One region of the Algimonas porphyrae genome, then DNA from elsewhere that is predicted to be linked to it. Evidence: predicted binding sites of a transcription regulator. Region 1 holds the regulator's gene; the other holds the start of a gene.
The links. Region 1 encodes LexA, which represses DNA repair genes until DNA is damaged. Its sites were predicted from a motif close to ATGTTCCNCTTGTGTTCC; they were not measured.
Positions count from the first base shown of each region.

Region 2: a site for LexA is predicted at 9,549-9,566, ahead of AB6B39_RS08095 (ATP-dependent helicase). Genes of this name have one in related genera too.

Region 1 covers NZ_CP163424.1:2,070,567-2,082,752, forward strand. The annotation lists gene accB (acetyl-CoA carboxylase biotin carboxyl carrier protein) at 1-367, shown strand, start outside; gene accC (acetyl-CoA carboxylase biotin carboxylase subunit) at 381-1,730, shown strand; gene AB6B39_RS10135 (anthranilate synthase component II) at 1,730-2,314, shown strand; gene trpD (anthranilate phosphoribosyltransferase) at 2,311-3,324, shown strand; gene trpC (indole-3-glycerol phosphate synthase TrpC) at 3,321-4,100, shown strand; gene lexA (transcriptional repressor LexA) at 4,173-4,814, shown strand; gene AB6B39_RS10155 (ComEC/Rec2 family competence protein) at 4,828-6,861, opposite strand; gene gltX (glutamate--tRNA ligase) at 6,972-8,378, shown strand; gene AB6B39_RS10165 (citrate synthase) at 8,392-9,696, shown strand; gene lpxB (lipid-A-disaccharide synthase) at 9,693-10,835, opposite strand; gene AB6B39_RS10175 (LpxI family protein) at 10,822-11,685, opposite strand; gene lpxA (acyl-ACP--UDP-N-acetylglucosamine O-acyltransferase) at 11,682-12,186, opposite strand, start outside.
Region 2 covers NZ_CP163424.1:1,662,203-1,674,388, forward strand. The annotation lists gene AB6B39_RS08070 (YdiY family protein) at 1-374, opposite strand, end outside; gene serS (serine--tRNA ligase) at 522-1,787, shown strand; gene AB6B39_RS08080 (pyridoxal phosphate-dependent decarboxylase family protein) at 2,640-4,025, opposite strand; gene AB6B39_RS08085 (aminopeptidase P family protein) at 4,095-5,924, opposite strand; gene AB6B39_RS08090 (50S ribosomal protein L11 methyltransferase) at 6,327-7,178, opposite strand; gene AB6B39_RS08095 (ATP-dependent helicase) at 7,182-9,542, opposite strand; gene AB6B39_RS08100 (hypothetical protein) at 9,653-10,396, shown strand; gene AB6B39_RS08105 (iron-sulfur cluster assembly scaffold protein) at 10,399-10,839, shown strand; gene AB6B39_RS08110 (ExbD/TolR family protein) at 11,130-11,525, shown strand; gene AB6B39_RS08115 (SRPBCC family protein) at 11,509-12,033, opposite strand.

The DNA.
Region 1 (12,186 bases):
CAAGAACGGCTCCCCTAGCGCTGCACCGCAAATGATCGCGGCCAGTGCGCCAGCCCCAGTTGCCGCCGCTGCGCCTGCTCAGGCGCCGTCCGCACCTGCGCCCATGCCGGCGGTCGAGAGCAAGGATGGCCATCCCGACGCCGTGACCTCCCCGATGGTTGGCACATGCTATCTGCGCCCCTCACCAGACGCTGACGCGTTCGCAGAAATCGGCGCGCAAGTTAAAGAGGGTGATACGATCATGCTGGTCGAGGCGATGAAGACCTTCAATCCGATCACGGCCCCGAAATCCGGAAAACTCTCTGCCGTCTATGTCGAGGATGTTTCCCCCGTCGAATTCGGCGATTCCCTGTTTCTGATCGAATAGGTCCAAGGCCGTCATGATCAGCAAGGTTCTCATTGCCAATCGCGGTGAAATCGCGCTCCGGATCCACCGGGCCTGTAAGGAAATGGGTCTGTCCTCCGTAGCAATCCATTCGACAGCGGATAAGGATGCGATGCATGTTCGTCTTGCAGACGAATCCGTCTGTGTCGGTCCACCTTCCAGCACCAATAGCTATCTCAACATTCCAGCCATCATCGCGGCCTGCGAGATTACGGGCGCGGATGCCGTCCATCCGGGCTACGGCTTTCTGTCAGAGAATGCCCGTTTCGCGGAAATCGTCGAAGCGCACGGCCTGACCTTTATCGGCCCCACACCCGAACATATCCGCGTGATGGGCGACAAGATTACGGCCAAGGCAACGGTGGCTGCGGCGGGCATCCCCGTCGTGCCTGGCAGTGACGGCGAAGTGGAGGATTTCAACGCCGCAAAATCGATCGCTAAGGACATCGGCTTCCCCGTTCTGATCAAGGCCGCAGCCGGCGGCGGCGGGCGGGGCATGCGCCTTGCGAAAACCGAAGCCGATCTCGACGAAGCCTTGCGTTCAGCACAAACGGAGGCTGAAGCCGCGTTCGGCAATGGAGCGGTCTATCTGGAACGCTATCTGACCGGTCCACGTCACATCGAAATACAGGTTCTGGCCGATACGCATGGCAATGTCGTCCATCTTGGCGAACGTGATTGCTCGCTACAGCGACGCAATCAGAAAGTTCTGGAAGAAGCACCCTCTCCCGCTCTGACGCCTGAGGAGCGGGCGGAGATCGGAGAGATCACGGCCAAGGCAATCAAGGCGATCGGCTATCGCGGTGCAGGCACAGTCGAATATCTCTACGAGAATGGCGAATTCTTCTTCATCGAGATGAACACGCGCCTTCAGGTCGAGCACCCCGTCACGGAAGAAATCACTGGGATCGACCTTGTTCGCGAACAGATCCGCGTCGCATCCGGTTTGCCACTGAATTACCGGCAGGAGGACATCAAGTTCAAAGGACACTCGATCGAGTGCCGTATCAATGCCGAACATCCGTTCACCTTCGCCCCCTCGCCCGGAAAAGTCGTCGATTTCCACGCGCCCGGCGGAATGAATACACGTTTGGATTCAGGACTTTACACCGGCTACTCTGTCCCGCCACATTATGACAGTCTGGTCGGCAAGTTGATTGTCTGGGGTCACACACGCGACGGGGCCATCCTGCGGTTGCGGCGGGCACTGGGCGAGATGGTCGTGTCCGGCATAACGACCAACAAAGCCTTGCATGAGGCCCTCATCGAAGATCCGGAATTCCAGTCGGGCGATTATAACATTCACTGGCTGGAAGCGTGGCTGAAAGACCGTACCGACAGCTGATGCTGCTGGTTATCGACAATTACGACAGCTTTACCTTCAATCTCGTCCATTACGCGCAGGAGCTGGGCGCGACGACCGAGGTCGTACGCAACGACGAACTGACGGTCGACCAGGCCCTGGACGCCGGCGCTGCGGCGATCCTGCTGTCGCCGGGTCCTTGCACACCAGACGATGCCGGCATCTGTCTGGATCTGATCCGTAGGGCTCCCGACACGCTTCCTCTGCTTGGCATCTGTCTTGGTATGCAGGCCATGGGGCAGGCCTTTGGCGGCCACGTCGTACGGGCCAAGGAGATCATGCACGGCAAGACATCCCCCGTCTTTCACAATGGAATCGGCCTGTTTGACGGTCTCGACAGTCCGTTCGAAGCCACCCGTTATCATAGCCTTGCCGTCGAACGGAAAAGCCTGCCCGGAGAGCTGCGTGTGAATGGCTGGACGGATGACGGGGAAATTATGGGGCTTCATCACGCGACCCGGCCTATTCACGGACTACAATTCCACCCTGAGAGCATTGCATCAGAGAATGGTCATGCGTTGATTGCCAATTTCCTGCGTATTGCTGGTTTACACCAAGCCGTATGAGTTTCGACACCGACATCCTCAAAGGACTGAGCCGGAATGTGCGACCGAGCGAAGACCAGCTGCGAGACGCACTGACCTCCATCTTGGCTGGTGACGCGCAATCCGAACAAATTGCTGCATTGCTGCTGGGTCTCGAAATGATCGGGCTCGGCGCGCGCGAAGTCCGGATTGGAACGGAGGTCATGCGCGCCAATATGAAACCCGTGGAGATCGATGCGGACATCATCGACATTGTCGGCACCGGCGGAACGGGGCTGCATACCTTATCCATCTCTACCGCGACGGCCATTGTCTGCGCAGCGGCCGGCGCAAAAGTCGCCAAACATGGCAATCGCGCGGCCTCCTCACTGACAGGAACGGCTGACACACTGTCGGAACTGGGTGTCAATCTGGATGTCACACCTCATCGCACGGCTGATATCATTCAGTCTGTCGGCCTCGGTTTCCTCTTCGCGCCGAACCATCACCCGGCCATGCGTCACGTCGGCCCTGCCCGGAAAGCGCTTGGAATCAGAACCTTGTTCAACATGCTCGGCCCGATGAGCAACCCGGCGGGCGCGCAGCGAATGCTGCTCGGCGTCTGCGATGATAGGTGGCGACGTCCAATGGCTGAAGCCCTGCGGGATCTGGGCGCTGAACATCTCTGGGTCGTCCATGGCAGCGACGGACTCGACGAAATCACAACAACCGGCCCCACCTATGTCACGGAAGTGAAAGACGGACGCATCGCTGATTTCACGATTTCGCCTCAGAGCTACGGTTTAGAGCTAGCAACGCTGGGCAGCTTGCGTGGCGGACATCCTTCTGAAAACGCGGCGTCACTGACCGACCTTCTGGATGGCAACGCCAGCGATTACCGCGACATCGTTATCTTGAACGCTGGGGCAGCCCTGATGATTGCCGGTTTGGCGGGCGATGTCGTCAGCGGCATGGATATGGCCCGCTCAGCGATCGACAGCTTTCACGCACGCCGCATTCTGGCTGAGCTTGTGGTGGAAACGAACCGATGAGCGATGTTCCCGACATTCTGGCACGCATCGCAGCTTACAAGATCGACGAAGTGAGAGCGCTTGATCTGGACGCCATCGACCGGGCCATCGACTTGGCACCACGACCCAGAGGGTTCAAGACAGCCTTGCAAGCTGCAGCTGCTCCGGCTTTGATCTGTGAAGTCAAAAAAGCCTCGCCCAGCAAAGGGGTGATCCGGGATGATTTCGATCCTGTTTCAATTGCAGGCGCATATGAACGGGGCGGCGCGACATGCCTCTCGGTTCTGACGGACGCTCCGGGATTTCAGGGTAGCGCCGATATTTTCAGGCAGGTCCGGAACATATCTGACCTCCCTCTTTTGCGTAAGGATTTCATGATCGGAACCGAACAGGTCCGGGAATCGCGTGCGATGGGTGCGGACGCCATTCTCGTCATTCTTGCGATGACGGATGACAGGACCTCGGCTTCAATCATGGCAGAAGCCGAAGCACTCGGCATGGATGCGTTGGTCGAGACCCATGATGCGGCTGAAATGGAACGGGCCGTTGCGCTCGGGGCGACGCTTATCGGGGTCAACAACCGCGATTTACGTACATTCGAAACAAGTCTTTCAACTTTTGGCCGGGTTGCCGGGCATGCGCCCGACACAGCCCTCTTGGTCGCGGAGAGCGGTATTTTCACGGAATATGACATCGACCAGCTCACATCCGCAGGCGCGCAAGCCTTCCTGATTGGAGAAAGTCTGATGCGGCAAACCGATGTCGAATTGGCGACCCGTCGATTAAGAGGCGCATAAACCTTTCCTTGACAGAATCGGAACAAGTGTAGAACAGAGTGCAATGTTGCCTGTTTGTTCAAGGACTCCGTCATGCTGACCCAGAAACAGAAAGATCTTCTGCTCCTCATCGATACCCGTATTCGCGCGGTCGGTGTGCCACCTTCCTATGATGAAATGAAAGATGCACTCGGTCTGGCGTCGAAATCGGGAATACACAGGCTGATTACGGCTCTGGAGGAACGCGGCTTCGTGCGGCGTCTCCCCAACAAAGCTCGTGCACTGGAAGTGATCAAACTGCCGCAAGGGCTGCAAAAGGATGAGCCGCTTGCGCCCGTTGCTGCCAATGATAGCTACGAAATTCCGTTTGTCGGAAAGATTGCGGCAGGCTTACCGATTGCAGCAATCGAGGACTCCCATAATCTCATGAGCGTGCCGCCCTCAATGCTAGGTAATGGCGACCATTACGCGCTTGAGATCGAAGGCGAATCCATGACCGGCGCAGGCATCATGGACGGCGATGTCGTCGTCGTTCGCAAAACCAATACGGCCCGGAATAACGAAATCGTAGTCGCATTGGTCGATCAGGACGAAGCGACTTTGAAGCGGATCTATAAACGCGACGGTGTAGTCGAACTGATTGCGGAAAATCCGGATTATCCGACGCGCAGCTATGGACCTGACCGTGTCGAGGTTCAGGGTGTCCTTGTTGGCCTCGTCCGCAATTACAACTAAACCGTCTGCTAACTCAGCGTCTACGCCCCTTTCCCCACGGTCTGTTCCGACGGTTGGGATGGATGATCGGCACAAGGGTGAGCGTCTCCTTCATGATCAGATGAACGCCGCCGGTTCGTGACAAGACGCGCTGATCAATCAGCATAGCTTGGCATCCGCGCCTCGCCACCGGACCCGCGTCTCGATCGACCAGCACTACCAGATCACTGTCTCGACAGGCGTCAGGCACTTCTGAAGGGGCCTCGACGATCGTGACGACGTGATCCTTGTGCGTGAAACGACAAGCCAACGCATCGCAATTGGCAAAGTCATCATGGTAGTTACGCCAGGACAGTTCGGGTTCACCCGAAGCTCGTGCGAACTGCTCCCGTCCATAACGGTCAGCCCGGGCCGAGCTTGTCACCGCGAGCGTTTCGTCGATCAGGCTGACGCGCCCGCTTTTGCTGATACGCATATCGGCGCGCGGAGCCATGACCCAAAGACAGAGCGAAATGGCCATGACGCCACACCCGATGATTACGGCCCGCCGCGTTGCAAAACAGGCGAGCGCAAACCCCAGCCCGTAGGTTGCAATGGTCAGAGGCGCGCTGGCCTTCACAGTACCGACAGCGCCGGGAAGCCCGCTGACCCAGTCAGACACGCGCAGCATCATCTCGATCAACATTCCCATCAGCCAGAGCGGCAACCCGTCAAGCCCGAGCGGCATCAGGATGAGCGATATGATGCCGAGTGCCATGACGAGCGGAAACACGCTCATCGCCGCCATATTGGCAAGTAGGCCATAATTGGCGAACCGGCCGAAATGCAGGAGTGCGAAACCGCCTGTCGCGAAGCCCGCAATCAGGCTGGTACCAAACAGAGATCCATAAAACCGTTTGATCCTATCCCGAAAGGATTCGCTGCGATGGTGTGGCCGCCACCGGTCCCAAGCTCTGAAGATAACAACCATGGCAGCCACAGCGGCAAATGACATCTGAAAACCGACGCTGGTCAACGCTTCTGGTCGCAGTAGCAATGTCAGAAAGGCGGCCACAGCGACGGAACGGATACTGATCGCACGTCGATCGAGCAGGATCGCCGTAAATGCCACACTGACCATGATATAGGCACGTTGCGTTGCAACCGATGCGCCTGACAGTCCCAGATAAAGCGTAGACGCGATGATCGCGATGAAAGCGGCAATCTTCCGGACATCCCGCCCGCGAGAAAAGGGCTCGATCGCGGCCAGAGCCAGCGAGATGGTGACGAAAACACCGAACGCGACCAGACCCATATGAAGCCCGGATATGGCTAGAATATGCGCCAATCCGGACGCGCGAAGACTATCCGTCTGGTCGTCCGGAATATGATGGCGAATCCCCGTCAACAGAGCAACCTGAACTCCGGCGGTTCGATCCGGCGCGCGCGTCATGACGTGATTGGCGATCGTGTGGCGCGTGGCGTGAATGAGCCGTTGCAGTCGGGCCCTGACTGACATGTCCTCCGTGAGCCTCTGCGGGTCGGATATCGCAAAGCCTGATCCAGCCAGGCCGTCGAAAAAAGCCCGTCTCGCCGGGTCGTAGCCATTTGGCACGGCGGGTCCTGGCAGGGGACCCAGAACGGCCTCGATGGCAATATGCTCGCCGACATCAAGCGATTGCAGCACACGGCCACCCCTGATCCGCACTGCGGAGGGCATTCCCGTATCCGGCACCGGATCAATCGCCGTCAATTCGATCCGGAGACGGGAGCGACCGCCCTGCTGTTCGATGTCGGACACCCAACCGGTGACCGTGTAGCGCCTTTCGTCGAGGAGCGGATTTGTGTCGGATTGTGCGGTATGAAGGACGGACCAGGCGAGGCCAGCGCACATAAAAACAAAGCACAATATCAGTCCGGCAAACAGGTCGGGAATAAAGCGCAACAAGGCCAGACTCAGACCCAGAACGAGACCGATAACCCAGAGGGAAGGCTCCGTCGGCCAAGCGAAATAGAGGCCGATGCCAATGGCCATAGACATAACCGCCAGTTCGAAACCGATTTGCGCGGGCAGAACCGTTTTCGCCATGTCTATAAACGCAGCCGGAAACTGCAGGCGCGACCGGAATTGGCTTTCAAACGCCTCCATGTTCTTGCATAGAGCGCACCCTGCTCTAGATCGCAAGAGACGCCCTCGACATGACCCGACCCGTCCGCACCCGATTTGCGCCTTCGCCGACGGGTTTTTTGCATATTGGCGGTGCACGGACAGCTTTGTTCAATCGGTATTTTGCAGACCATGTTGGCGGCGAAATGTGTCTCCGGATCGAAGATACGGACCGCGAGCGCTCAACCGATGCAGCGACCCAAGCCATTATCGATGGTCTTGACTGGCTTGGCGTGCATCACGATGGTCCCATAATCTATCAAAGCCAGCAGCAAGACCAACATGTCGAGGCAGCAGAGGCGCTGATCAAATCCGGCGCAGCCTATCGCTGCTATCTGTGCGACGATGACGTCCAGTCACTGCGTGACACGGCCCGCGAAATTGGCGCGGCCTTCCGCTCACCCTATCGCGATGGCGACGAGGGCAGTGGCGATTACGTTGTGCGGTTCAAAGTGCCTGATGGCGTCACGATCATCGAAGACGCCGTCCAAGGACAGGTGAAATGGGACAACCGGACCTTTGACGATCTGGTTCTACTGCGCTCAGACGGCACCCCGACCTATATGCTCTCGGTCGTCGTGGATGATCATGATATGGGCATCACGCACGTCATTCGGGGCGATGATCACCTGATCAATGCCGGCCGACAGCAGCAACTCTATGATGCCTTGCAGTGGGACGCGCCGAGCTGGGCGCATGTGCCGCTTATTCATGGCCCCGACGGCAAGAAACTCTCCAAACGCCACGGCGCGTTAGGCATCGAAGCCTATCGGGAAATGGGCTATCTGCCATCCGGCCTTAGAAACTATCTCGTTAAATTGGGATGGGCCCATGGCGACAGTGAAATCTTCCTGAATGATCGGGCCATTAGTGAGGTATTCGGCCTCGATGGAATCAATTCGGCGCCCGCCCGGCTGGATTTCGACAAGATGGCTTTCATCAACGCGCAACATATTGCCGAAATGCCCGCACCGGCACTCTTGGACGCGGCAAGGCCCTTCCTGGCAGTACGTGCGGAAGCCCCTCTCACCACGCCTGTTCTCGAGCGTATCGAGAAAGCACTCCCGACTTTGCGCCCCCGATCCAAGACCTTGATCGAACTGGCCGACAACGCAGCCTATCTTTTTACCCGTAGACCACTCGAAATCACCGGTAAGACAGCGAAATCACTGCGACGGGAAGGAACTGCGACGTTGGCGCGCGCTTTGACATCCAGACTGGAATCCTTAGAAGATGAGACGTGGACGTCTGACGTCTTACATACGGCCCTGACCGATTTCGTCAGCGAGCAAAATATCGGTTTCGGCAAGATCGGAGCGCCCATTCGGGCTGCACTGACAGCCGGGTCGCCGTCACCGGATTTACACGAGGTTCTGGCGCTTTTGGGGCGTGACGAAACCTTGGGCCGAATTGAGGATGCAATGCCCCTGATGGGCTGAATTGAAGAGAGCTATGGAAAACAAAGTCAAACAAGTCGGAACATCAACGATCAGCGTCAATGGCGGTGATCCTGCCGAATTTGCCGTTCTATCCGGAACGATGGGTCAACCTGCCATCGATGTGCGCAACCTGTCCAAACAAACCGGTCATTTTACGTTCGATCCCGGTTACACATCGACCTGTTCGACCGAATCCCAGATCACCTTCATCGATGGCGGAAAAGGTCAGCTTCTCTATCGCGGCTATCCGATCGAGCAGCTCGCCGAAAAATCCACGTTCCTGGAAGTCGCCTATCTGCTCGTGAATGGCGAGTTGCCGAACAAGAAACAATTCGATTCATTCACGGCGACGATCACCAATCACACGATGCTGCACGACAAGGTCGAAAGCTTTTTCAATGGCTTCCGACGAGATTCTCATCCGATGGCCATGCTGACTGGGACGGTCGGTGCCCTGTCCGGTTTCTATCATGACGATCAACACACGACGGAAGATGAAGCCCGCAACGTCGCCATTCACCGCATCATCGCGAAGATTCCGACACTCGCAGCCCGCTGCTACAAATACCGGGTCGGACAGCCGCACATGTATCCAGACAACAGCCTGTCCTATGCTGGCAATTTCCTGCGCATGTGTTTTGCCGTTCCGGCTGAACCTTATCATGTCAATCCGGTCATCGAATCCGCGATGGACAAGATTTTCATTCTTCATGCCGACCACGAACAGAACGCGTCGACATCGACGGTGCGCTTGGCTGGATCTTCGGGTGCCAACCCCTATGCCTGCATCGCCGCCGGTATTGCCTGCCTGTGGGGCCCCAGCCATGGCGGCGCGAATGAAGCAGCGCTCAACATGTTGCGCGAAATCGGCTCGGTCGACCGCATCCCCGAATATATTGCCCGGGCCAAGGACAAGTCCGACCCGTTCCGCCTGATGGGCTTTGGTCACCGTGTCTATAAAGCCACGGACCCGCGGGCCAACGTCATGCGCAAGACGACGCACGAGGTTCTCGGAGAGCTCGGCATTACGAACCCTGTGCTCGAAGTCGCTATGGAATTGGAAAAGATCGCGACGAATGAGGACTATTTCGTCCAGCGCGGTCTTTACCCGAATGTCGATTTCTATTCCGGTATCGTTCTATCCGCTCTCGGTTTCCCGACCGACATGTTCACCGTTCTTTTCGCCCTGGCTCGGACGACAGGCTGGATCAGTCAGTGGAACGAGATGTTGGAAGATCCGAGCCAGCGTATCGGTCGGCCACGGCAGCTCTATACCGGACCGACGGAACGCGATTACGTTTCGCTCGACAACCGCTAAACCAGTAGATCAAGAACGGCGCGTGCGGCCTTGTCGGACGCGTTCTCTCCTCCAGCACCCATCTCGCGCGTTTGCTGGATCAGTCGCTTCGCGATTTCTACTCGCTGCTCATCAGTCCTGATCATGTCGAAAAGCGCCTTCGCAGGTTCAGGGCCATCGACGGCGTCCTGTATATATTCCGGCATCAGGGTTTCCCCGGCTGCAATATTGACGAGCGAGATGTGATCGGGCTTCATCAGGCGTTTCGCAATCGCATGGGTTAGAGGCGACAGTCTGTACATCACGACAGTCGGCACACCTGCAGCCGCCAGTTGTGTCGTAATCGTGCCGGAACAGGCAATGGCACCACTGAGAGCGGGCAGTACATCCAGCAAGCGGTTCTGTCCGACGGCCATGATCTGACTGCCTTTCAGCAATTCGTCGATTTCAGTACGGATATTGTCCGCAACGATACAAATGGAGCGGTGCCCCCCGGTCAACGACTGCAAGACATCATCCGCAGCCAGAATGGCGGGGGCAACCCTTTCAATTTCTGACGGACGGCTGCCGGGGAACAGGCCGATAACGGTCTCTTCCGGCGCGATGCCCAGATCAGCCCTCATGGCTTGCGCGTCGCCGCTACCATAGTCCGTATCCAGAACCGGATTGCCGACAAAGCTCTGCGGCAGACCAACCGCATCGAAATAGGGGGCATCCATCGGCTGCGTCGACAAGAGATGGTCGATATAGCGTGCGAGAACTTTGGCGCGTCCGGATCGCATTGCCCAGACTTGTGGCGCGACATATTTGATGATCTTGCCTTTGTACCCTTGTTTCTTAAGGGCTTTGGCAATCCGAACCATCAGACCCCAACTATCGATCAGAACGACCGCACGCGGATCTTCGGCCATGATGATCGCAACGGCTTCCTGAACCTTTTTCAGAACAAACGGGTAGGCTGTAAGCCCCTCTACAAACCCCAGAATTGCGAGTTCCTCGACACGCATGAGGCTCTTCTGACCGCTCGTTTCGACGGCCTCGCCTCCGATAATCGCGATGGAACATTCAGGGGAATGCTGTCTGAGCGCCTGAATGAGGCCTGCGCTCAATGCATCTCCAGACGGCTCTGCCGAAACGATGAGAAGATCAGTCGAGATCACGAACCGGACGCTTCGGCAATCCAATGACAAACAGGCCGAACTTGTCGGCCAATGCGGCCGTCTGAACCCTGTCGATGACAAAGGCCTCGCCCGCATCAGCGATGATCCCTGCCAGCCCGGCTATGGCGGCAAGCTCGACGGTCCGTGGCCCCAATGTCGGCAGATCCACGCGCTGATCCTGACCTGGCTTCAGCCGCTTGGCCAGCACGCCCTGGCGATCCGACGCAGTTCCCCTGAGTGCGGCAGGTAGACCGGCAACACGTTCCAGCATCGCGTCCGTACCTTCCTGGGCTTCGACCGCCAGAACGACGCCGTCCACGACGACAGCGCCCTGCCCGATATCGGAACGTCCAATCAGTTCCGCGACTTCCATGGCACGCTGCGCATCGGCACGATGACCTTCTGACATTGTCAGCGTGCCGAGGGGGCCATCAGCTAGCAATAATCGCGCGCAAAGCGCTTGCGGCGCAATAATTTCAAAGCCTTTCTGCTCGAAGATGCCCATCACATGCCGCAATAACACATCGTCGCCTTGCCGAGCTGCATTCAGTGTGCCGGGCAGATAGCGCATGGCCGCAAAATCAGGCTTAAAAGTCGAGAAGTCGGGACGACCAACCGTCCCTGCCAGACAGACATGAGTTACTTTTGATTTCGTGAAGAGTTTCAGGAGCTTGCCAAAGCTTGATAAAGGCATGCGAAGAGACCCCGTAAACCGTCCCGGCGGTGAATCGGACTCCACTTCAACGATCGTCAACATGCTGTCAGTTTCGGCCACGGCCTGTGCGACATGAACCGGCAAATCGCCGCCACCAGCGATCAATCCAACATGCGGGATCGACTTCGTACTCACCGCCGCATGTCCGGCAAAGTCAGGTTACGACCGCTCTGAGCCTTGATGAACTGGATAATCTCCATCACCAACGGCTCCTCGGCATAGAGTTTGGCTGCATCCTCGATACGCTCAGCAAAAGTGCCTTCATAGGCAAACAGAAGGCGGTAGGCTGCGCGCATCCGGTGAATTTGCGTCCTGTCGAAGCCCCGGCGTTTCAAGCCAATGACGTTCAGGCCTTGAAGATGGGCGGCATTCCCCATGACGAGACCATAGGGAATAACGTCATTCGTCACGAGCGCCATGCCTGCGACAAAGGCGTGATCACCAATGCGCGTATGCTGGTGGATCGCGCTGACCCCGCCCAGCGTTACATAATGACCAATCTGGACGTTTCCGCCAAGCTGCGCGTAATTGGACAGAGTGACATTGTTGCCGACCTGACATTCGTGCGCGACGTGCGAACCGACCATGAAATAGCCGTCATTGCCGATGCGTGTGACCGGTTTTCCGACATCCGTT
Region 2 (12,186 bases), 410 kb from region 1:
AGCGTGTAACCCAGACCGCCGCCGAGAAAATAGCCATCGGTAAAGGCGCCAAAATCGTCGTAGAAATAATCGGCGGAGGCATAGCCGAACAGACGATCATTAATGTCGCGCTCGATCTGGTAGCCGAGCGTGAAGCGCTCGCGGTTGCGGACACCGTTCGATGTCCCGTAATCCGCACTTCCGGCAAATTTGTGCCGCCAGACATCGCCAGTCTTGTTGAGCTTCAAGCCCAGGCCGATATCGGTCGTGTCAGTATTGCCGGTCGTCTTGTTGGCGGTCAGCGAAGCTTCGCCGCTCCACCCATCATCGTCCTGAGCCATGGCGGCGGCGGGGGTGAACAGCAAAAGAGCTGGCAGAATATATCGAAAAGGCATGATGAGCGCTCCCCAGAGAATAAGGCGGATATGTGGATGCGCCTTTGAGAATGCCGGGTTAATGTCGGCTGAACAGCGCTGCGCTTTACGCCTGCCTGCCACACGCCTATGGGGCGTCAAAATCAATGATGATGAGTTGTTAGACCCATGTTCGACCTCAAGGCCATTCGTGAAAACCCGCAAGATTTCGATGCAGGCTGGGCCCGCCGCGGGCTGGATCCGCAAACGCCGACCATCCTCGAAAAGGATATGCTGATCCGCAAGGCCAAGACGATGGTCCAGGAAGCCGAAGCGGCCCGCAACAAGGCATCCAAGCAGATCGGCGCGGCGATGGCGCAGGGAAACAGGGACGAGGCAGAACGCCTCAAGACCGAAGTGGCGGGCGCGAAAAACGTCATTGCCGCGCTGGGCGCGCAGCTGGAGTCCGAGCAGGACGTGCTCAACGCCATACTCGCCAGCCTGCCGAACATTCCGGTTGACGATGTCCCGGACGGCGAAGACGAAGCAGACAATGTCGAAATCGCCACATGGGGCGACCCGAAGACCTTTGACTTCGATCCCAAGGCCCATGACGACCTCGGCGAAGCGCTGGGCATGATGGATTTCGAAACGGCAGCCAAGATGAGCGGCAGCCGCTTCGTTATCCTTCGCGGCGCGTTGTCGCGGATGGACCGCGCGCTGACGGCCATGATGCTCGACATGCAGACGGGCGAAGGGTTCGAGGAGACCTCGCCGCCACTGCTCGTCTGGCCGAAAGCACTTTATGGTACAGGACAGCTCCCGAAATTCGCGGAAGACTCCTATGCGACGGACGAGCATTTCCTCATTCCCACCGCCGAAGTCTCTCTGACCAACACCGTCCGCGAAAGTATCCTCGACGAAGACACACTCCCCAAACGCCTGACCGCCCACACGCCCTGCTTCCGTAGCGAAGCGGGCTCTGCCGGACGCGACACGAAGGGCATGATCCGCCAGCATCAATTCAACAAGGTGGAGCTGGTCACCATCTGTACGCCGGAGCAAAGCGAGGACGAGCATAAGACCATGCTCTGCTGCGCCGAAAAAGTGCTGCAAAAGCTGAACCTGCCCTACCGCGTGGTCGAGCTTTGCACGGGCGATCTGGGATTCGGGGCGCGCAAAACCTATGATATTGAAGTCTGGTTGCCGAGCCAGAACACTTATCGCGAGATCAGTTCCATCTCCAATTGCGGTGACTTCCAGGCGCGGCGCATGAACGCCCGCTATCGCGCTGGCGAAAAGGACAACCGCTTCGTCCACACACTGAACGGCAGCGGCCTGGCCGTGGGCCGGACCCTGGTCGCCGTGCTGGAAAACTACCAGAATGCGGATGGCAGCATCACTGTCCCGGATGCGCTCGTTCCTTACATGGGCGGGGTCGAGCGGATTGGGTGAGGGCTGGGGACGGTCAGTTGTCGCCGATTTTTTTTGCTCGTCTCCCCCTCCGCCTTCCGCTTCGTTTCAGGCACCTCCCCCTGCCCGGGGGAGGAAAGGGTTTCACAGGCCCGCCCCTCTTTTCCTCCCCCGGACAGGGGGAGGGGGACCGCCGAAGGTGGTGGAGGGGGAGACGAGATAAGGATACTCGCGCTAGCGCGACCTGAATCAATCCCCGTTTATTACCTTGAAGCTTTTCGTTGCTTCAGTCCCTTGCCGACAATCCCACAAACCTAATCCCCGGACCCCCATTTCCATGCTCTTTTACCCTCGTCCGTCACGGACACGAGGGGGGGCATAACCCTCGGTGTGGCGGGCCGGTGTGAGGGCTTCGGCCCGTGTTGCGGACGGACATGTCCGCGACCGGTGAAAGCCGGAAAGGTCCGTCAGGTGATGGCGGAGCGACCGGGCCGAGAGCGGATGTGTCGGCGGTTTATGCTGCCGCTGACACCCTTCGTCGTCTCTGCCGCCCCTGAGGCTGGTCCTTCGCGGACCGCGCGTGAGCCAAGCATCCGCCGCTGCCATGATCCGGCATCGGGGGTTAGGCCGCGGAACCCGCAGGCGATGGGTCGCAGGGGCGGCAGGCGAAACGAACCGAACACCGCGCGCGGGCTCTGTCTTGCGACGAAACGGTACACTTAAATCTTCCCCGGTCACGGGGCAGAGCCCGCGCCTCGTGTCGCTTCTGACATGAAGGGATCACGTCAAGCGTGATGCTGATGACCCGCTCTCAGCCGCAGGGTGGCGGCTGCCTGCAGACGACCCGTCAAAGCCGGCGTCCCAAGAAACCAATGCCGGGGAGAGAAAAGCGGATCAGGCGGCAGCGGCCAGAAGGGATGGGTGCTCGGCAACGAAGGCTTCCAGCTTGGCGAAAAAGGCCCGCAGCTCCGCGTCACCATTGCTGCCATTGATCGTCACCAGCCGCACGAAGGTCGTGTCGCGGAACGAGCCATAGCCGACCAGAAGCTGCGAGTGCTCATACAAGGCGGTGCAGAGGGTCTGCGCCGGAATGCCCTTATAGTTGAAACAGACCGCGACGGTCTCGTCGACGCTATAGTCGGTATAATCCGGGTGATTGCGGACATAGTCGCGCGCCAGATCGGCCAAGTGGAATTGCTGGTCGACGAAGGCAGCAAGGCCCTTCGTGCCAATGCTTTTCCAGAGCACCCAGAATTTGAGCGCATCGTTTCGACGCCCGCACTGCAACGATGTCTTGCCCGGATTGAACGCGTCGTGATCGGTCTGATAGAGATAGGACGCATCATTGGAAAATGTGGTGTTCAGATTGGCCTTGTCCCTGACCATGATCAGCGAACAGCTGAGCGGCGTGCCCAGCATTTTGTGGGCGTTGAGCGTGAAGGAATCGACCAGATCGGCCCCGGCGACCAGATGGCGGTGGCGCTCACTGAACAGGGCCGAACCGCCATAGGCGCCGTCCACATGCAGCCAGATATCGAATTCTCGCGCGACCGCCGCGGCTGCCGTCAGATCGTCATAAGCGCCCAAGACGGTGGTTCCAGCGGTGCAGTTGATCAGGACAGGATTGAGGCCTTTGGCCTTGTCATCGACGATCGCCTGCCGCAGCGCGGCCATATTCATGCGGCCCCTGTCGTCCGTCGCGATATGGCGGACATTGTCCCGGCCAATGCCGGAAAAGGCGGCATTTTTCGGTGTGCTGTAATGCGATTCCGTCGAAGTATAGACGGTCATGCGACCATTCATGCCGGAATGGCGGACCTTGGCGTCGAACGCATCGCGACCCATCAGCATGCCCATCAGATTGGTCATCGATCCGCCCGGGCCCAGCGTTCCGCCCGATGCTTCGCCCCAGCCCATCAGTTTGCAGACTTCGCTGATGATCGTCTTCTCGACCGCGATCTGCGGGCCTGCCGCTTTATAGGTCGCCATGCTGTTGTTCAGCACGACGGCCAGCAGATCGCCGAGGATGGCCTGTTCCTGCCGACCGCCGAAAAGCTGATTGAAGAAGGCTGGTGTGGCAGTTCGCGGCGTTGCGAGGACGAGGTCTCTCAGCGATTTTTCGAGATGCTCCGCGTCGACGCCGTCCATTCCCAGCGACAGGTCCAGGCGGTCATCCAGAGCCGAGACAGGCAGATGATCCGCGACAGGTTTGATCGCCTCGTCGGCGAGAAGATCGCGAACGATACGATTGAAGATGTCGAGGCTCTGTTTCACAGACATATGTCCTTGCGGCGAGGTCCGACGGAAAGCCGTCGGGAACTACGCGATACGGGTTGGGGTGTGCGTCGGCTAGAGCGGCTTGCAGGCGGCTTCCAGCCATTCCGCGACCGGGCCCTCGAGCCGCGGGCCGATCTCTTCCAGCACGCGGGCATGATAGGCATCGACATAATGGCGCTCAGAGCGGGTCAACATGTCCGTGTCGATCAGGGCCCGGTGGAACGGGGCGAGCGTGACGGTGTGAAAGCCCAGCATCGGGCGGTCGCCGCCAGCAATCGGTGCGGGTTCCGTCACATATTGCAGATTCTCGATGCGGATGCCGTAGGCCCCTTCCTTGTAATAGCCCGGCTCATTGGAGACGATCATGCCGGGTTCCAGAGCCACCGTATTGGGTGTTTTCGAGATGCGCTGCGGGCCTTCATGCACGCCGAGGAAAACGCCGACCCCGTGGCCTGTCCCGTGATCGTAATCATAGCCTGCCTGCCACAATGGATAGCGGGCGAGCGCGTCGAGATTGGACCCGGTCGTCCCCTTGGGAAAGCGCACTGTCGCCATGCAGATATGGCCTTGCAGGACGAGCGTATAATGCTCGCGCATCGCCTGTGTCGGGGCGCCGATCGGCACTGTCCGCGTCACATCGGTCGTGCCATCGACATATTGCGCACCGCTATCGACCAGATAGAGCGTGCCGGGCGACAGGGGCAGGGTCGTGGCCTTGTTGACCCGGTAGTGCGGGAAAGCGCCGTTGGCGGCGGAACCGGAAATCGTCTCGAAGGACAGATCTTTCAATTCACCCGTTTCGTGGCGCAGCGTTTCCAATTTCACGGCGGCGTCGATTTCGTCATATTCGCCCGACTGCGCATCTGTGTCGAGCCAGTGGAGGAAACGGATCAGCGGCACGGCGTCACGACGGTGGGCGGCTTCGGTGCCGCGCAGTTCCGCGTCGGACTTGCGCGCCTTGGGCAGCGCGACCGGGTCCTGCTGCGGCAACACAGTCGCGCCGGCATCGCGCAGACTTTGCGAGTGCCATGCCGAGCTGGTGGCCGGATCGACGATCACCGCCTTGCCGGTCAGAGTTTTCATGTCGGCGGGCAATGCCTCTTCGGACAGAACGCTGACATCATTGCCCAGATGGGTGCGGATCTCGGATGTGATCTTGTCCGGGTCGGTATAGAGGCTGACGCGGCCCTGATCATCGATCAGCGCATTGGCGAGCAGAAGCGGCGTACAGCGAACGTCCGAGCCGCGCAGATTAAGCAGCCAGGCCACGGAAGCCGGCGCCGTGATGATGGCGGCATCGGCGCGACTCTCCTGCAGCGATTTTGCGATTTCGGCGCGCTTCTGGGCATGGCTTTTCCCGGCCAGAGCGTCGGGCTGGATGCTGACGGCGCCCTTGGGGGCATCGGGGCGATCGGTCCAGGCACCGTCGATCGGATTGCTCTCGACGGCGACAAGCTTCGCGCCAGCCGCCTTGACGGCTTTCTCGATGGCGGCGATCGCCTTGGGCGAATGCAGCCTGGGGTCGTAGCCCAGTATCTCATCGGCGCGGAGATTGTCGCGCAGCCATTTGGCAACGCCGTCTTCCAGCCGGGCGAAATCGAACAGCTCCGCATCGACCTGTGCGCGGACCTGCAGCGTATAGCGGCCATCGGTGAACATGACCGCCCGGTCGGTCATGACGCACGCGGCTCCGGCAGATCCCGTAAACCCGCTCGCCCACATCAGGCGCTCATTATGATCGGGCAGATATTCGTTATTATATTCGTCTTCATGCGGGATCAGCAGCCCGTCCAGTCCGCGCTGTGCTAGTTCAGCGCGTAAAAGCGGGATGTGATCGCGGCCCATTTGCGGGCCACCGACCACGTCGAAAGTCTGAATTATCTGCGTATCGATCTGTCCCATGGGCTCCGTCTAGGCCTTTTGAGAGGTGGGGGGAAGGCGTCGGCGCGATATTGTCTGACGGGGGCTGATCACGGAGGCGTGAGGTTCCAACCGTTTTTGCATAGCTCCATCGCCGCAGTAGCGGTTCAGGTTAATGCAGTCGGCTCCTACATAGCGTCCACATCAAAACCGCGCCTCGCCATGGTGGCGTCCGCGCATAAACGGCAAGAAAAAGAAGAATATGTCCTACCAATTCGACCCAATCCAACTGCGCCAGACGGCGCCTGTCACGCTGACGCGCGACGTTTCATCTGTTCGTCTTCTGGCACGCCGCTCGGCTCGTCAGGCACGCCGCGCCCAACGCGCATTCTAGAAAACTCAACGTTTCCCTTCGAAGCTCGGACCTCACGGTCCGGGCTTTTTTTATGGGTGACTGGCCAGCAGCGACGTCCAGCCGTCGAGACTGTCCTGTGCCGTGACGGTCAGGCCGCACTGCCGGAAGGCGTCCGCGACCCAGTCCGCCTGTTCATCCAGAATTCCCGACAGGATCGCGCGAGCCCCGGGGCGCATGGCCCTGGCAATGTCAGGGGCCAGTTCGCGCAAAGGCCCGGCGAGTATATTGGAGATGACGAGATCGAAATCGCGCCCTCTCAGTGCGTCCGCATCAAAGCCATCGGCGGTCAGAGCATCAAAAGCCGTATCGTTCAGCGCAGCATTGTTCACGGCCACATTGACAGCGACCGGGTCGATGTCCGTGGCCAGCAACAATGCGTGCGGCCAGAGCTTCGCCGCCGCAATCGCCAGAACGCCAGCCCCTGTCCCGAGGTCGAGGATCGCATCAGGTTGCAGCCCATCTGTATGGAGCGCATCCAGCATCATCAGACAACCCTTAGTCGTTCCGTGATGGCCGGTCCCAAACGCCTGTCCGGCATCGATCCGGATCGGAATGCGGTCCTTCAGCTCTGGTGTGTCGTGACTACCGTGAACGATGAAGCGACCCGCATCGATCGGCGGCAGGCCGGACTGGCTGAGGCCGACCCAGTCTTCGTCGGGCAGCTGAGACAGATGCGCTTCGAGCGCTGGCGACAGACCTTGCCGTGCCGCATGCGCCGCGTCCCGCGTTGCATAAAGCGCCTGCACACTCACGGCGTCGGGACCATCATCGAATACCGACACGGCCAGAGCCTCGGTGACGTCATCGAACCCCAGCCGTTCGGCCAGATCATAGCCGCTGTCGCGCGGCGAACGGATGGTCAGCGCGTAAGGACGGCTCACAGCTCAGACCTCGGAGGCGCGCTGGACAAAACCGTCCAGCACCATCTTTTCGCCGGCCTTGTCGAATTCGACCGTCAGTTTCGTGCCGTCGGCGCTCATGATCTCGCCATAGCCGAACTTGGTATGGAAAACCCGCTCGCCGACACTGTAATTGGACGCCTTGCCCTTGGCGGGGCGTCGCACGGCATGCCCTTCTATCTCCTTGGGCTGACGACCAAAGTCGCGATCTCTGTTCTTCTGGTAGCGCTCCCATCCCGGGGACGACCGCCCCGCATCCTGTGCGCGCTTGAAGCTCCGACCGAAATCTTCCTGCACGCGATCGGCGATCAGGGAGGGGTTATACTGATTGGCCTCGGATTCGACTTCGACATGCTGAATTGGCAATTCGTCGATAAAGCGCGAGGGCAGGGAGGATTGCCAGCTGCCATAGACTTGACGGTTGGCGGCGAAATAGATCTTCGCCAATTCGCGCGCCCGGGTGATCCCGACATAGGCAAGGCGGCGCTCTTCCTCGAGCCCGGCCAGACCGCTCTCATCCAAGGCACGCTGGCTTGGAAATGTGCCTTCCTCCCATCCCGGCAGGAAAACGAGCGGGAATTCGAGCCCCTTGGCACTGTGCAGCGTCATCAGACTGACTTCGGCATCCTGCGGACCGGAGTCGACATCCAGAACGAGGCTGACATGTTCCATATAGGCTTCGAGCGTGTCGAATTCGCCCATGGCCGAGATCAGTTCCTTGAGGTTGTCCAAGCGGCCTTGGGATTTGGCATCCTTATTATCGCGCCACATCTGCGTATAGCCCGACTGATCGAGAATGCGTTCGGCCATGTCGGTGTGCTTGGCGTCCTGTGACTCACGCCGCCAGCGATCGATATCGAGCAGGAAAGCCCGTAAGGACGACCGCGCCTTGCCGCGGATTTCGTCCGTCTTCACGATCTGGCGCGTGGCCTGTTCAAGGCTGATATGCATGGTACGTGCAGCCTGTTGCAGCTTGCGAACCGAAGTCGCGCCGATACCGCGCTTCGGGACATTGACGATCCGTTCGAAGGCGAGATCGTCCGTGTCCGAGTTCAGCACGCGCATATAGGCATGGGCGTCGCGGATTTCGGCACGCTCGAAAAAGCGCGGGCCCCCGACCACGCGGTAAGGCAGGCCGAGCTGAATGAAGCGTTCTTCGAAATTCCGCATCTGGCGGGAGGCTCGCACCAGAATAGCGACGTCGGAATAGGAGCGTCCCTTGGACGCCCAGTTCTCGATCTCCCCGGAGATGATCCGGGCTTCTGCGGGACCGTCCCAGACACCTGTGACCGTGACCTTGTGACCCCCGTCGTCTTCCGTCCAGAGCGTTTTGCCGAGACGGTCCTTGTTGGCTGCGATCAGGCCGGACGCGGCCCCCAGAATATGTTCGGTCGAGCGGTAATTACGTTCCAATCGAATGACCGTCGCGCCGGGAAAGTCCTGTTCGAAGCGCAGAATATTGTCCACCTCTGCCCCGCGCCAGCCGTAGATGGACTGGTCATCATCGCCGACGCAGCAGACATTGTTCGACCCCTGGGCAAGCAGGCGCAGCCAGAGATATTGTGCGACATTCGTATCCTGATACTCGTCGACGAGCAGATAGCGAAACCGGTCGTGAAAACCCTTCAGCACATCCGGGTTCTTCTGGAAGATAGTGATGTTGTGCAGTAGCAGGTCACCGAAATCGACGGCGTTCAGGACCTTCAGACGGTCCTGATAGGTCTTGTAGATTTCAACGCCTTTGCCGTCGGCAAACGTAAACCCGTCATCCGCGCCCAGCCGGTCCGGCGTCAGGCCTTTATTCTTCCAGCCATCGATCAGGCTCGCCATATAGCGCGCCGTCCATCGTTTGCTGTCGATGCCGGCGGCTTCGATGACCTGCTTCAGCAGGCGGATCTGATCATCCGTATCGAGGATTGTGAAACTGGATTTCAGACCGACAAGTTCGGCATGGATGCGCAAAATCTTTGCCGCGATAGAGTGGAAGGTGCCGAGCCATGGCAACCCCTCGATCGCTCCGCCCATGGTCTGTCCCACGCGCTCGCGCATCTCGCGCGCGGCCTTGTTGGTGAACGTCACGGCAAGAATTTGTGATGGCCAGGCCAGACGGTTATGAAGAATGTGCGCAAGGCGCGTGGTCAGCACGCGGGTTTTGCCCGTGCCTGCTCCTGCCAATACAAGAAGCGGGCCTTCCGTCGTCAGGACGGCCTTGCGTTGTTCGGGGTTCAGCCCGCTCAGATAATCCGCCTGATCATCGGTCGTCCGGACCGGCATGGCACGGGCCGAAATCGATCCCGATGCCGCAGGGCGAGGCGGGGCAGGCTGGAATGATTCGGGAGACGACATTGCGCCGGAACATAGGGACAACATACCGTCATGGCGAGGGCCAGCCGCTCCCGATAGCAGGGATTTGAAAGCGGTCTTGCCGAGACACCTTTATCGGCTAGGATCAGACCATGGCCAATCTGCTCCGGGCGTTTATCGCCACCACTTTGTTTTCTCTGATCCCTGTCGGCTCAGCCTATGCTCAGACTGACGAAATCGTCGTGACGGGTAGTCGGATATCGATCCAGGACACGCTTCCGGGGCAGGTCTTGATAGTGCGGGGGGACAATCTTCTTCTTGAAGTCAGAATTGAGAGTGATGCCCGCAATCTGAGCGAAAGGCTCGCAGAAATCGATAAGACAATCCGTACCTTCACGGCGGCAGCGGATCGCGATGCGGCAATTACGCTCTCCTATGTGGATGGGAACGCTGTGAGGCCTCTATCGCCGTCGCTCTATAAGGATGCCATCTCACGTGGCTCCCGTCCGGATACGTCTGTTGCAAGGATCCAGTTGAAGACCGCAATTCCAGACACGGTCGCAGACAGTTTTGCCTTGGCGACGCAACTGACGCGGTTCGTCGATAAAATTCCGGAGACGGGTCGCATTACGATTGAAAATACCGATGAAATCGTGATTTCTGTCGTCAATCCGGGTCAATATCGTCCTGCTGTCATACGGAAAGTTACCGATGAGATCGCCGATATTCGCGATCAGCTGGGTGCGGATTACCGCGTCATCCTGCAAAATATTGATCGGCCGATCAGACAGTATCGCGCAGGCGACCTGACTCTCGGTTTCTACATTCCGTACAGTTATGTGGTTATACCGACATCTCTGGATAATCTGGACATCAATCTTTCAGACGATTTCTAGGCGTGCTCGGCAAGTTATACAGCACGGACATTCTCACCCTGTCATCGACGCTGAGCAATACTGCGCTCGATGCGCCGGACGGGACCGCGCGCAAAGTCAGCAAGCTTTGCGGGTCCTGGGTCGAAATCGATGTGGCGATGAGCGGTGACCGGGTCGCCGACGCGGCGTTGAGGGTGCAGGCTTGCGCACTCGGTCAGGCCAGTGCCGCCATTCTGCAGGAGCGCATCAATGGGGCCACGCTCGGCGAATTGACGGCGGCGCGTGATGCGCTCCGGTTCATGCTGAAAGAGGGTGGCGATCCACCGAAGGGTCGCTTCGAGAAGCTGGCCTTGCTTTCAGGCGTCCGGGAATATCCGGCGCGGCACCAGAGTACGTTACTGGCCTTCGACGCGGCGGTTGAGGCGGTGGATCGCGCATTGCAGAGAGAATGCAACGGATCCTGAGGCCTGCTGCAGGATCGTCCCAACTCTTCAGTGAGGGCTGGAAGACACGCGTCTCTTTCCGGACCAAAGGGATGCTGAAGTATTTCGAAACACTTCCTCTCGTCATGATCACACGGCGTCGCCAAAGCGAGGCCATGGTGTCCCCTGCGTCCTATGGGAACGAATAGCCGTGTGAGTATCGGGTGCTACTGCATCATCTCTCGAAACACAGATATCGAACCGTCGACTGACGACCTGTACATGACCAATAAGTTATGTTATAAAGTTATTAATTCAATCGGGAGATGTCCATGAGGCGACGGCGACAGACACAGGATGATGAAGCGGTTGTGGATATGACGCCGATGCTGGACCTCGTTTTCATCATGCTGATTTTCTTCATCGTTTCCGCCGTTTTTCTGGATGAACGCGGTCTCGATCTGTCAGAAACGCCGCAGGATGTTCCTCCCAATGCGGTTCAGCCCTCCATTCTTGTTCAGCTCGACGATAGGGATATGGCTCATATTCAGGGGCAGCCTCTCAGCCTGGCTTCCGTGCCGGCGCGCGTGCAAGCGCTCCGGGCTCAATCGCCCCAAGCCAATGTCTCACTGCAGGCGCAGTCGGACACAAGCGTCGATGCGGTGGTTTTTCTGAAGGACCGGATGGACGCCGCGCAAGTGCCGATCACGATCAAGGTTGATCCGTAAGTTTGCTGACGCGGTAATTTTCCAGCACTTGCGGCCAGACACGGTCGAAATAGGCGTGGCCTTCATCCCATGCCTCGCCTGTGCCGAAGCCGGTATGGAAGAGGTGGACATGTGTCCGGTCATCTCCCATCGGCTCGAACAGGATTTGGACGACAGTCAGATGCGGCCTGATCTCGGACATGTAGGGCGGCATGGCCCAGGTAAAACTCAGCATCTGTCCGGGCTGCAGGGAGAGAATGCGGCCATCATCATTGCCGCATTGCTGCGTCTCGACAGCAGAGACGTCGAAGCACAGCTCGTAAAGCCCGCCGGGCTCGGCCTCTATAGTCGCGAGCGGTGCGAAGAAATCTTCAATGCCGTCCTTGCTGGTCCAGTCGGCGAAGGCGGTGGCAGGATCGGCATCGACCGTTACGTCGGCGTAGATCATGGTCCGAACCTGCGCGCCGGCATTTTTCGCGCCGAATGTCGCGATCAGCACCAAGCCGATCGCCAGTCCTCGCAATAACATCACGTCGACTCCAAATTTGTAATCCTGCCTTACAGGAAGGTTACGACTTTGTGGCAAAAATTGGCAAGCCATGATCTCCGCCTGCATCGCCTGATATCGCCAATGTGGCTGGATAAGGGCGGCTGACAGATGACCGGTGCATGACAGACCGTT